Regions from separate parts of the Mediterraneibacter sp. 210702-DFI.3.120 genome, predicted to be linked through region 1. Evidence: a T-box and tRNA genes for the amino acid it is inferred to sense, from the RefSeq annotation. Region 1 holds a T-box; the other holds one or more tRNA genes.

Region 1 (6,531 bases):
TGGATTTCCTGAAACCGGAAGTGAGAAAATATTTCTTCAAGGATCTGCCAAGTGTATATTCTAAGGTGAGTGATCAGCCACCGGCAAAATATAATCCGGGTGCGATCGTGAAGAACAGTCTGGTTGGAAGTGGAAGTATTATTAATGGAACGATAGAGAACTCAGTTATTTTCAAGAAAGTATTTGTTGGAAATAATTGCGTGATCAAGAACTCTATCATATTGAATGATGTATATCTTGGAGATAATACATACATTGAGAACTGTATTGTAGAGAGCAGGGATACGATCCGTGCGAATACAAGACATGTAGGGGAAGACGGAATTAAAATAGTTATTGAAAAGAATGAAAGATATGCATTATAAGCCAAGATAAGCACAAAAACCCTGAAAAAGGGTGTTCATATTCCGTGATAATGCAAAAGAGAAAGGGGAACTGTAATATGCAGATTACAGATGTACGTGTACGTAAAGTTGCGAAAGAGGGAAAGTTAAAAGCAGTAGTATCTATCACAATTGATGAGGAGTTTGTTGTTCATGATATCAAAGTGATCGAAGGTGAAAAGGGGCTTTTCATTGCAATGCCAAGTAAAAAAGCATTAGATGGTGAGTATCGTGATATCGCACATCCGATCAATTCAGGAACAAGAGAACGAATTCAGTCAACAATTCTTGCAAGATATCAGCAGGCACTTGAAGAAGAGCCGGAGCCGTTGGTTGTTGACGAGATGTAGGGTATTGTGGTGCTGCTCTTATTTGGATAAATGACAGGTAAAGGCAGGGCTAATACAATAGATAGGAAACAGGCGAAAGGAAAAGTGCAGTGATTGCCCGATCACTGCACTTTTCCTTTTTGTCTTATAAATGAAAAACCATTTTTTCACCGGTTGTCGGATGTGTGAATTCCAGTCGACAGGCACAAAGCATTAACTGTCGTGAAGTGCATGCGGCAGTGCCATATTTCCGATCCCCGATCAGAGGGTGCCCGGCATGTGCAAACTGCACGCGGATCTGATGATGACGCCCGGTATCCAGATGAATTTCCAGTTGGGAAAAAGGTTCACCAGAAGGAAGTGTATCTGTATGGATTACTTTATAATGAAGTCGTGCATATTTTGCATCAGGCACATTTTCTTCACAGACACGGGAGGTGTTGGTTCGTCCGTCTTTTACAAGATAGTCTTCCAGAGTTCCTTCGTTGTGTTCGAAAATGCCTAAAGCCTGTGCACGGTAATATTTCCCAAAACCAGATGCGGTAAGCTGGCGGGAAAGTTCCTTTGCGGCAGCAGGTGTTTTTGCAAAAACAAGAAGTCCTTCTACCGGTTGGTCCAGCCGATGGATGACAGCAAGATAAGGTTCGCGTGAAGCGGTTTTTTTAGCAGTATTTTTTATCAGATGATTTTTTAAAATACTGACCATATCTTTTGTGCCAATGCGGCTGCTCTGGGTAGGAACTCCAGCAGGTTTATGACAGATGATAATATCCTTGTCCTCATATATTATTTCAGGGGTAAGTGATGAAATCATAGTTGTATCCTTCTTTCTTGACAATCGCTAAAGTTGCGTCTAAACTGAGAATTAATAATGTTATAATGATACATGATGCAAACGAATCAGGTCAAGCTTTTAAGGAGAACATCAATGAATAATGACTGGGAACATTTTGGAGAAGAGATAAAGCAGACGATACAGGATGCAATTGATACAAAGGATTACAGCAGACTGAATCAGATGGTGTCGGATACAGTGAACCATGCGATGGACTGTGTCTCAGCAGGAATTAAAAACGGTGGATGGTACAGAGATCCGAAGACAGGACAGCCATTATATGGAAATACAAAGAATGCCGGAAACAGGTCAGGTGCAGAAAACCAGAGATATTGTCCGGTACCGGTAAGCCCAAGATATCTCAAAGGAACTTCGGTAAAGATCGGCGGAACTTTTCTGGCAGCGACAGGAGCTGTATTTGGATTGACTTCTGTTATTTTCCTTATCATCACTTTGATTGGGAGTGTGATCACAGCGTTTGATGTAGTCAGTGGTCTGATTATTGGAATTTTTGCAGTTGCTTTTATATCTTTTGCAGTGATGACTTATGTAGGAGTGGATATGGTACGTACGGTGGGAAGGTTTCGCCAATATGTATCTGTTCTGAGAGACCGGGAATTTTGTGATATTAAGGAAATTGCTTCTGCGACAGGGCGAGATGTCAGAAAGGTTCTGAAAGATGTGAAAAAAATGATTACAAAAGGCTGGTTCTGTCAGGGACATCTGGATGAGAAAGAATCCTGCCTGATGGTCAGTGAACATGCATGGAATCAGTATACAGCTCTTATGGAAGACATGAAACAGCGCAAGGCAGAGGAGCAGGCTGCTCAGAAAAAGATGCGGGAAGAGTATGACAGACTTTCACCGGAAGTACAGAAGATCGTACAGGCAGGAGATGAATATGTGAGAAGGATCAAGGCAGCGAATGACGCAATTCCGGGAGAAGTGATTTCGGCAAAGATTTCCCGCATGGAACTGCTCGTGGATCGTATTTTTGACCGCGTGGAGCAGAATCCGGATTCTGTGAATGATATGCGAAGAATGATGGATTATTATCTTCCGACAACGATGAAACTTCTTGAAGCGTATGAAGAGCTGGATGCACAGCCGGTACAGGGAGAAAATATCATTTCTTCCAAGAAAGAGATTGAAGATACGATAGATACATTGAATATTGCATTTGAAAAATTACTGGACAGCCTGTTCCAGGATACAGCATGGGATGTATCTTCAGATATTTCAGTACTTCATACAATGCTTGCGCAGGAAGGTCTGACAGAAGACGGGCTGAAGAAGTAATGATATCACAAACAGACAATGAATCAAAACAGTTACAAACAGAAATGGAGGATTACTATGAGTGATGCATTCAAGGATGTAAGTACAGTGCCGACACTGACACTGGAACCGTTTCAAGCGGAAGAAGAAAAGAAACCGGCGGTGCAGCCGGAAGAACCGAAGCTGGATGATACGATTCTGACAGAAGAAGAGCGCAGAATGGTAGATGCATTTGCACAGCAGATCGATCTGACGAATTCTTCTATGATTCTTCAGTATGGCGCAGGTACACAGAAAAAGATGGCAGATTTCTCAGAAAGTGCTTTGGAAAATGTGAAGTCAAAGGATCTGGGAGAAGTTGGTACACTGCTTACGAATGTTGTAACTGAACTGAAGAGCTTTGATGAAGAAGAGAGCAAAGGATTTCTTGGAATATTTAAGAAAGCATCGAATAAAGTTGAATCTATGAAAGCAAAGTATTCGAAAGCCGAAGAAAATGTGAATCAGATCGTGAAAGCACTGGATAACCATCAGGTGCAGCTGCTGAAAGATGTTGCGATACTCGATAAAATGTATGATCTGAATCTTACTTATTTTAAAGAGCTTTCTATGTACATTCTTGCAGGAAAGAAAAAACTGGAAGAAGTAAGAAGCACACAGCTTGCTGAATTGATGAGCAAAGCTCAGGTAAGCGGCCTCCCGGAAGATGCGCAGGCAGCAAAAGATCTGGATTCGATGTGCAACCGTTTTGAAAAGAAGTTACATGATCTTGAACTGACGAGAATGATCTCCATCCAGACCGCACCACAGATCCGTCTGGTTCAGAATAATGATACACAGATGGTAGAGAAGATCCAGTCTACAATCGTGAATACAATTCCGTTGTGGAAGAGTCAGATGATTCTCGCACTTGGAGTAGAACATTCTTCACAGGCGGCGGCGGCACAGAGACAGGTGACGGATATGACAAATGAACTGTTGAAGAAGAATGCGGAGACATTAAAAATGTCCACGATTGAGACTGCAAAAGAGTCTGAAAGAGGAATTGCAGATCTCGAGACATTGAAAGCAACAAATGAATCACTGATCTCTACATTGGATGAAGTGATGAACATTCAGAGAGAAGGAAGAGAAAAACGCCGGGAAGCGGAGGTGGAACTTCGCAATATGGAAAATGAATTGAAAGCAAAGCTTCTGGAAATCAGAGGATAAAGCTTTTTGGCTTGACAGCGGGTGTTTTATCAGTTAGAATTTCATTTGATAACTGACGTTGAACGGGAATAGTAGATACGCAGCATGCTTCAGAGAGAAGGCGGCAGGTGAGAGCCTTTGCATTACGGTATGGAACCGGCCCGGGAGTCTCTGTATGAAAGTACAGCGTAGGTCCTGCGTTAAAGGAGAAGAAAGTGAATGCAGATACAGAGATCATTTGTGTTGGTTTTGATTATAGAATGGATGTATTGCATTAATTAGGGTGGTACCGCCGGAGATATTCGGTCCCTATCGTGGGGATGCGATATCCCGGCGATTTTTTATATTAAAGTAAAAGCAAACTGCTGTCAGGGGACAGCAATGCAAAAAAACAAAAAGGAGAAGAACAATGGCAAAGAAATTAGTACAGAATATCACTGCCAGAGAAGAAGATTTTGCTCAGTGGTATACAGACGTTGTGCGTGAAGCAAAACTGTGTGATTATTCAGGTGTTAAAGGATGTATGAACTACCTTCCGAACGGATATGCTCTGTGGGAGAATATTCAGAAGAACCTGGATGCACGTTTCAAAGAGACAGGAGTAGAGAATGTATACCTTCCGGTTATGATCCCGGAAAGCCTTCTTCAGAAAGAAAAGGATCATATCGAAGGATTTGCACCGGAAGTTGCATGGGTAACACATGGTGGACTGGAAGAACTTCAGGAAAGATTCTGTATCCGTCCTACATCTGAGACACTGTTCTGTGATGTATGGAGCAAGACAGTTCAGTCTTACCGTGATCTTCCTAAGGTGTGGAATCAGTGGTGTTCCGTTCTTCGTTGGGAGAAGACAACAAGACCATTCCTTCGTTCCAGAGAGTTCCTGTGGCAGGAAGGACATACAATCCATGCAACATACGAAGAAGCAGAAGAGCGTACAAAACAGATGTGGAGAGTCTACAGAGACTTTGCACAGGATGTTCTTGCAATCCCGGTAGTTTCCGGACGTAAGACAGAGAGTGAGAAATTCGCAGGAGCACAGGATACTTATACAATCGAAGCGCTGATGCATGACGGAAAAGCACTCCAGTCAGCAACAAGCCACTTCTTCGGAAGTTCATTCCCAAGTGCATTCGGTATTCAGTATTCAGATAAGAATAACGAACTTCATGAAGTATACGAGACATCCTGGGGACTGTCTACAAGAATCATCGGTGCGCTGATCATGGTACACGGAGATGACAGTGGACTTGTTATTCCACCGAGAATCGCACCGGTGCAGACAATGATTATTCCGATCGCTCAGCATAAAGAAGGTGTTCTTGATAAGGCAAATGAACTTGTTGATACACTGAAGGCAGCAGGATATAAAGTGAAAATCGACGATTCTGACAAAGCACCTGGATGGAAGTTCAGCGGACAGGAGATCCTTGGAATCCCGACACGTATCGAGATCGGACCGAAAGACATCGAGAACAATCAGGCAGTTATCGTACGCCGTGATACAAGAGAGAAGATCGTTGTTTCTCTGGATGAACTTACAACAAAACTTGCCGAAGTTCTTGAGACAATGCAGAACGATATGTTCGAAAGAGCAAAAGCATTCCTTGATTCTCATATCAATGAAGCAACAACAATGGATGAGATGAATGAGAAGTTCAATGAGAACCTTGGATTCATCAAAGCAATGTGGTGTGGAGACGAAGCCTGTGAAGATGAGATCAAAGCTCAGACAGGCGGTGCTACATCAAGATGTATTCCGGAAGAGGAAGAACATCTTTCAGATGTATGTGTATGTTGCGGAAAACCGGCGAAGCATATGGTATACTGGGGCAAGGCATACTAATTCATTTCGTTGAAAATAAAGAAGAGATTTACTTTCATAGTTGCTAGAAAAAAGAATTTGATTTAATAACAAATTTTATATCTAATTTTCGATTATCCGCATAAACACTATACTTTCAAGTATTTTGAAGTATAGAAAAAACTCATTTTACCACGAATTTACCACGATTGAATGAGCCTTGATATGACCTATAAAATAACACCCAAAAGACATCATTACACCTAAATGGTGTCTTTTTAAAAAGCAGTCAATCCTAAGACTAACTGCTTTGTGTGTATGGATATGAAATTGTCAAACTGGGATTTGTCTTACAACAATTTATATATGCATAAAAAGCAATATATTTATGAAAACACCCTAAATCCAAAATCTACTCAATTCATTTTTCCTTACATAAAATGTTCTCGTATATTTCACTTCCTCACCAAGTGTTTCCCCTATCAAAACTTCAAAATCATTGATATCAAATTCTGGAAAGAATGTATCTCCATCTTCAATATTTAAATCTACTTCTGTGATATACATTTTATCTACTATTTGCAAAGCTTCCTTAAATAGTCCATATCCACCAGATATGTATACATCTCGTCCTTTAGCCAATAATAATGCATCTTCTAATGATTTAACTGAAACTAAATTATCTCCTTGATACTCTGTTGTGGTGGAAAC
Region 2 (6,531 bases), on a different contig from region 1:
ATTGAGACTGTAGAAGATAAAGAAGATCTGACAGAAGAATGGCTGGAAGAGATGAATAAGAAGCACAAGCCGGAACGTGTGGTTATCGAGTATAACGGTATGTGGCAGGTGAGTGAATTTGAGAAGATGAAGCTTCCGGCAGGATGGGCTATTGAGCAGAAGATCACAACGGTAGATGCAAGTACTTTTCAGATGTATCTGACAAACTTAAAACCACTGTTTGTAGAGATGGTAAAGGGCGCAGAGCTTGTTCTGTTCAACCGTTGCGAGGATAAGAAACCGTTGGCAGGATACCGCAGAAGTGTTAAGGTTGTAAGCCCTCAGGCAGAAGTAATCTTTGAGGATGAGAACGGTGAGGTAGACAATATCTTTGAAGACGAAGTACCATATGATCTCAAAGCACCTGTGATTGAGATTCCAAGAGAAGATTATGGTATCTGGTATATTGATATGCAGGAGCATCCGGAGCGCTATAAAGGAAAAGTTGTAGAATTTGTTGCAAAGGTTATGAAACCAAAATCATTTCCGTCTAAGGTATTCTATCCGGGGCGTATGGCAATGACTTGCTGCGCAGATGATACATCTTTCCTTGGATATGTTTGCAGAAGCGCTTATGCGCCGAAGCTGAATGCGGGAGACTGGGTAAAAATTCGTGCAAAAGTGCGTTATGCGAATCTGTCCGTATACGGCGGAGAAGGACCGGTGCTTGAGGCAGAGAATATTGAGCCAGCAGAACCAATTGAAGAGTTGGTATATTTTAATTAAGACAAGCAATAAGACAAGAAATAGGAGGAGAACTTCATGGCAAAGAAATATGATGTAATCGCATTAGGAGAACTTCTGATTGATTTTACAATGAATGGACAAAGCGAACAGGGAAACAATATGTTTGAGGCTTGCCCGGGAGGTGCACCGTGTAATGTGCTGGCACTTCTGAACAAGATGGGAAAGAAGACAGCATTTATAGGAAAAGTTGGAAAAGATCAGTTTGGAGCGTTATTAAGAGATACGATTACGGAAGCCGGAATCGATGCCTCCAATCTGATGGTTGACGAAAATGTGAATACAACACTCGCATTTGTACATACATTCCCAGATGGAGACAGAGAATTCTCATTTTACCGTAATCCGGGAGCGGATATGATGCTTACTGCAGATGAAGTGAATCCAGAAGTAGTAAAAGATACAAAAGTCTTTCATTTTGGAACACTTTCTATGACACATGAAGGTGTGCGTGAAGCGACAAAGAAAGCGGTAGAAACAGCAAAAGCAAATGGTTGCCTTGTATCCTTTGATCCAAATCTGAGACCGCCTCTGTGGAGCTCTCTTGATCTTGCAAAAGAGCAGATGGAGTATGGATTTGGAAAATGTGATATCCTGAAGATCTCTGATAATGAAATTCAGTTTGTATCCGGTAAGGAAGACTATGATGAGGGAATCGCATATCTGCAGGAGACATACAATATTCCGCTGATTCTTCTGACTATGGGAAAAGATGGAAGTAGAGCTTATTACAAAGGCATGCGCGTAGAGAGACCGGGATTTTCAGTGAAAGCAATTGAGACAACCGGTGCAGGAGATACTTTCTGTGGAAGTTCTTTGAATTATCTGGTTGATCATGATTTTGAGAATCTGACAGAGGAACAGTTAGGAGAGATGCTGACATTTGCGAATGCGGCAGCAGCACTTGTAACAACAAAGAAGGGTGCGATCAAAGCAATGCCTGTAAAAGAAGAAGTTCTTGAACTGATTCAGAAATAATTGACAAGAAAACAGTCAGTCGATATAATGTAACACAGAAACAAGGGCGTTTCCAACTTAGGTGGAGAACGCCCTTTTATCGTATCAGTTTATGATAAAGGAGGTCGAAAAATAATGCATAACTATACAAGAGATGATATTTTTCACATAGTAGAGGAAGAAGATGTCGCTTTCATCAGATTGCAGTTTACAGATATTTTTGGAACGATGAAAAATATGGCGGTAACAGTAGGACAGCTTGAAAAAGCATTGGATAACCGCTGTATGTTTGATGTTTCTTCCTTGGAAGGGGTTGCAGATGAGGAAGAATCAGATATGTATTTATATCCGGATTTGAGTACATTTGAAATCTTTCCATGGAGACCACAGCAGGGAAAAGTTGCAAGACTGATCTGTGATGTGTATAAAAAAGATGGAACACCGTATGAAGGCGATCCGCGTTATGTACTCAGAAAGGCTGTTGCGGAGGCGAAAGAGATGGGATATACGATGAATGTTGGCCCGGAATGCGAGTTCTTTCTTTTCCATACAGATGATGACGGTAGACCGACAACAGTAACTCACGAGCAGGGAGGATATTTTGATGTAGGGCCATTGGATCTTGGAGAAAATGCGAGAAGAGATATGATCTTAACATTAGAAGATATGGGGTTTGAGATTATTTCCTCACATCATGAGATTGCGCCGGCGCAACATGAAATCGACTTTCACTACGATGAGGCGATGATTACAGCAGATAATCTGATGACATTTAAGATGGTTGTCAAGACAATCGCAAAACGACACGGTCTGCACGCGACATTTATGCCAAAGCCGAAGAGTGAGACTTATGGGTCAGGAATGCACATTAATTTATCTTTATATAAAAACGATGGAACAAATGCACTTTATAACGCAGAGGATGAGAACGGACTCAGTCAGGAAGGATATTATTTTATTGGTGGCTTGATGAAACATATGAAGGCAATCACCTGTATTACAAATCCAACGATCAATTCTTATAAACGTTTTGTGCCGGGGTATGAAGCACCTGTATATATGGGATGGTCAGCTAAGACAAGAGGACCTTTGATCCGTGTGTCTATGGAGAAAGAAGACAATTCAAGACTGGAACTTCGCAGTCCGGATGCTACGGCGAATCCATATCTGGCACTTGCAGTACTTCTGAAAGCGGGACTGGATGGAATTAAGAATCAGATCATGCCTCCGAAGAATATTGATGAGAATATTCAGAAGATGACGCAGGAAAGAAGAGATGAACTTCAAGTGGAAGAACTGCCGAGAACGCTTGGGGCTGCTACAGCAGAGCTTGAGAAAGATGAACTGCTGATCAGCGTATTAGGGAAAGAGCTTGCCGAGAAGATCATAAAAGCAAATAAGAAAGAATATAAAGAATATTGTATGCAGGTGACAGACTGGGAGATCGATCATTATCTTTACAGGCTGTAGTTCAGGTATCCTGGCATTTGGCATTTAGAGAGAACGGATTGATAGAAGAGTAGTTAGCGGAAGAGGTGAGCAGATATGAGCAACATTATTGTCGTTTTCCCAAAGAGGGAAAATGCAGTAAATATCCGTAATAGTTTGGTTCGTGCGGGTATTGAAGTATCTGCGGTATGTTTGACAGGAGCTAAGGTTTTGCAGTATGCTGATAACTGGAACAATGGAATTGTCGTGTGTGGTTATCGGTTTCAAGATATGCAGTATACAGATTTACGAGAATCTCTTCCGGATACGTTTGACATGCTTTTGGTGGCTTCAGCAGATAAGTGGATGGATGGACTGCCGGATGGGGTTGTAGGACTTCCACTCCCAATCAAAGTTTATGATTTGGTAAATACCGTTGAAATGATTCAGCAGACACAGAGCAGGAAGAGAAGAAAGCGCAGAGAAACGATACGAAAGAGAGACGATTCTCAGAGAAAGATAATCGATCAGGCGAAAGCGCTTCTGATAGAACGAAATAACATGTCAGAAGAGGAAGCACATCGATATTTACAGAAGAGCAGTATGGAAAGTGGGACCAATATGCTCGAAACAGCACAGATGGTGCTGACAATTATGAATGAATAAGAGGATGCTGTTAACAGTAACGAATAAGAAGTGCTGTAAACAATAACAAATGAGAGGACTGTCAGTGATGACAGTGGAACGGAGAAGAGAATGAAATTTACAAAAATGCAGGGAATTGGAAATGATTATGTGTATGTAAACTGTTTTGAAGAGAAGGTAGAAGATCCATCAGCGTTGGCAATCCAGGTGAGTGACAGACATTTTGGAATAGGATCCGATGGATTGATCCTGATCTGTCCGTCGGAAGTGGCAGACTGTGAGATGGCCATGTATAATGCGGATGGCTCTAGAGGAGAAATGTGTGGAAATGGAGTTCGCTGTGTTGGAAAATATATGTATGATTACGGCCTGACTGACAAAACAGAGATTACAGTTGAGACTTTAGCAGGAATCAAAACACTTCAGCTTTTCGTAGAAAATGGAAAAGTTGCGAAGGTTCGAGTTGATATGGGAAGCCCAATCTTGACACCGGCAGAAATTCCGGTTGTGGCTGAGGGAGATAAAGCTGTAGATGAACCGATTCTTGTGGATGGAAAAGAATATCATATGACTTGCGTATCTATGGGAAATCCGCACGCAGTTGTTTATGTAGATGATGTTGATAATCTTCCAATTGAAGAAATCGGACCAAAATTCGAAAGCCATGAGAGATTTCCAAGACGTGTGAACACAGAGTTTGTAAAAGTACTGGATAGACATACTGTACAGATGCGTGTTTGGGAGAGAGGATCTGCGGAGACACTTGCCTGCGGAACAGGAGCATGTGCTGTAGCTGTTTCCTGTATCCTGAATGGATTGACAGAAGATGAAGTAACTGTAAAGCTTCTTGGCGGAGATTTGGAGATTCAGTGGGATCAGGAGAAGAACACAGTTTATATGACAGGACCGGCAACCGTTGTATTTGATGGGGAGCTGAAATAAAGATTTGATGAATAGATAATGATGGTGCGTTGACTGATTTTCATTTTTGTGAATTTGAGGTCAACGCATTTTGTTTATAATATTAATTTAATAACAAAGAGACTATAACAAAAAAGAGATTACAAATTGTAATCTCTTAAAACATCGGAGTGACAAGATTCGAACTTGCGACCTCTACGTCCCGAACGTAGCGCTCTACCAAACTGAGCCACACTCCGATAAAATAGGGAACTTGCCGAAGCAAATTCCCAGCTACGGAAAAGGGACTTGAACCCCTACTAACAGAGTCAGAGTCTGCTGTGCTGCCAATTACACCATTCCGCATTACTTGAGTTTTGTTTGTTGCTTGTTTCAAACAACATGGTTATTATATCAAAGCTACAGAAAAATGCAACCCCTTTTTTGATATTTTTGCGTTAGACTTTTTAAAGAAATTGTCTTAAATGTCAGAAAATTAAGATAATTCATTTCGCCAAACGAAAAAGGGTATCGACGGTAGCGAAAAAAGCATCAATGGCAGAAAAAAGGGCATCGACAGTTACTAAAATCTATAAGATCACTCTACAAGAAAAGCTCTGCAATAAATACAACTGCGCAGCAAAGAACTGCGACCGGCAGCAGTCCGGCACCACACCATGCGGCTACAACTCCAACAACGAGAGCGAGAACTCCGGAGATTGGAGACTGTGTGGCATGAAGGATCGCCGGGAATGTCATCACTGCTAGTGTGACATAAGGTACATAGTATAGAAAGGACTGAAGAAACTGGTTCTTCAAAGGTTTTCGAATCAAGGTCATCGGCAGTACGCGGATTAAATAAGAGATACCGCCCATGATAAGAATATAAATATAAATATTGTGTGTCATAATTTTTATTCCTTCTGAGTAACTGAACAGTTACGTTTTTATTATTGCTTAGTTGAAGCTGAAGTTTCATCTTCTGTCGGTATAGGGAAGAAGAATGCTGCTCCGGCTGAAAGTACAACGGTCAGTATAATTGTTCTGGTACCATCCGACAGAGTGGAGATCCAAGGCAGGCAAGTTGCTGCGAAGCTTGAGATAAATGCAAGAGCAACCAGTCCTGCAACGACTTTATTCTGCTTCGAAGGAGGAATGATGATAGCGATAAACATTCCAAAGAGGGCAACACTAAATGCACTGACCATACGCGGTGACATGATATTTCCGGCAATGACACCGAGCATAGTTCCAAAAGCCCAGCCCGGAAGCGGAGTTACCATCGCGCCATAGGTATAATAAGGGTTTAAAGTACCTGGTCTGCTGATCGCAATTCCAAAAAGTTCATCTGTGATATCATAACTCATCAGCAAACGGTGTCCTAACGAAAGGTCGGGACTCAAACGCTGACTCATGGCACAGCTCATCAGAAGATAACGTGCATTTGTGATCAATGTGACAATTGCGACCTCAATATAAGGAGAGTTTGCAGCAATTACAGTCAGTCCGGCATACTCTCCGGCGGATGCATTATTTAACAGACTCATAAGGAATCCCTGAAATGCATTCAGGCCGATATTTCTTGCGGCAATACCGATTGAAAAGGAGACCGCAAGATATCCAAGACCGATCGGAATTCCATCGCGAAAACCACGACGAAATGCCTGGCTATTAGATTCTTTCATAATAATAAACCACCTTAGTTACAAATTTTGTCTCTGAGGGATATTGTATCATTTTTGCTGAGGAAATCAAAGTCGGAAATGAGGTCAAATCTTCCAATTTATGACATTTCTTGACGCATTTGTGTAAGTGTGA

The links. The T-box of region 1 lies ahead of proS (proline--tRNA ligase). A T-box ahead of a tRNA ligase gene usually reads a tRNA of that ligase, here a tRNA-Pro.
Region 2: it encodes a tRNA-Pro, which carries the amino acid that the T-box ahead of proS (proline--tRNA ligase) is inferred to sense. The anticodon was not compared.

What each region holds. Positions count from the first base shown of each region.
Region 1 covers NZ_JAJCNG010000020.1:1,626-8,156, reverse strand. Annotated here, with positions in the region: gene glgD (glucose-1-phosphate adenylyltransferase subunit GlgD) at 1-365, shown strand, start outside; gene spoVG (septation regulator SpoVG) at 443-733, shown strand; gene LI162_RS10925 (RluA family pseudouridine synthase) at 858-1,526, opposite strand; gene LI162_RS10920 (5-bromo-4-chloroindolyl phosphate hydrolysis family protein) at 1,641-2,846, shown strand; gene LI162_RS10915 (toxic anion resistance protein) at 2,904-4,037, shown strand; T-box leader at 4,087-4,330, shown strand; gene proS (proline--tRNA ligase) at 4,426-5,862, shown strand; gene dfrF (trimethoprim-resistant dihydrofolate reductase DfrF) at 6,220-6,531, opposite strand, start outside.
Region 2 covers NZ_JAJCNG010000016.1:5,574-12,104, forward strand. Annotated here, with positions in the region: gene LI162_RS09605 (TIGR03943 family putative permease subunit) at 1-765, shown strand, start outside; gene LI162_RS09610 (carbohydrate kinase family protein) at 802-1,761, shown strand; gene glnA (type I glutamate--ammonia ligase) at 1,876-3,210, shown strand; gene LI162_RS09620 (ANTAR domain-containing response regulator) at 3,286-3,834, shown strand; gene dapF (diaminopimelate epimerase) at 3,925-4,755, shown strand; tRNA gene LI162_RS09630 (tRNA-Pro) at 4,900-4,973, opposite strand; tRNA gene LI162_RS09635 (tRNA-Gln) at 5,008-5,079, opposite strand; gene LI162_RS09640 (AzlD domain-containing protein) at 5,317-5,622, opposite strand; gene LI162_RS09645 (AzlC family ABC transporter permease) at 5,664-6,398, opposite strand.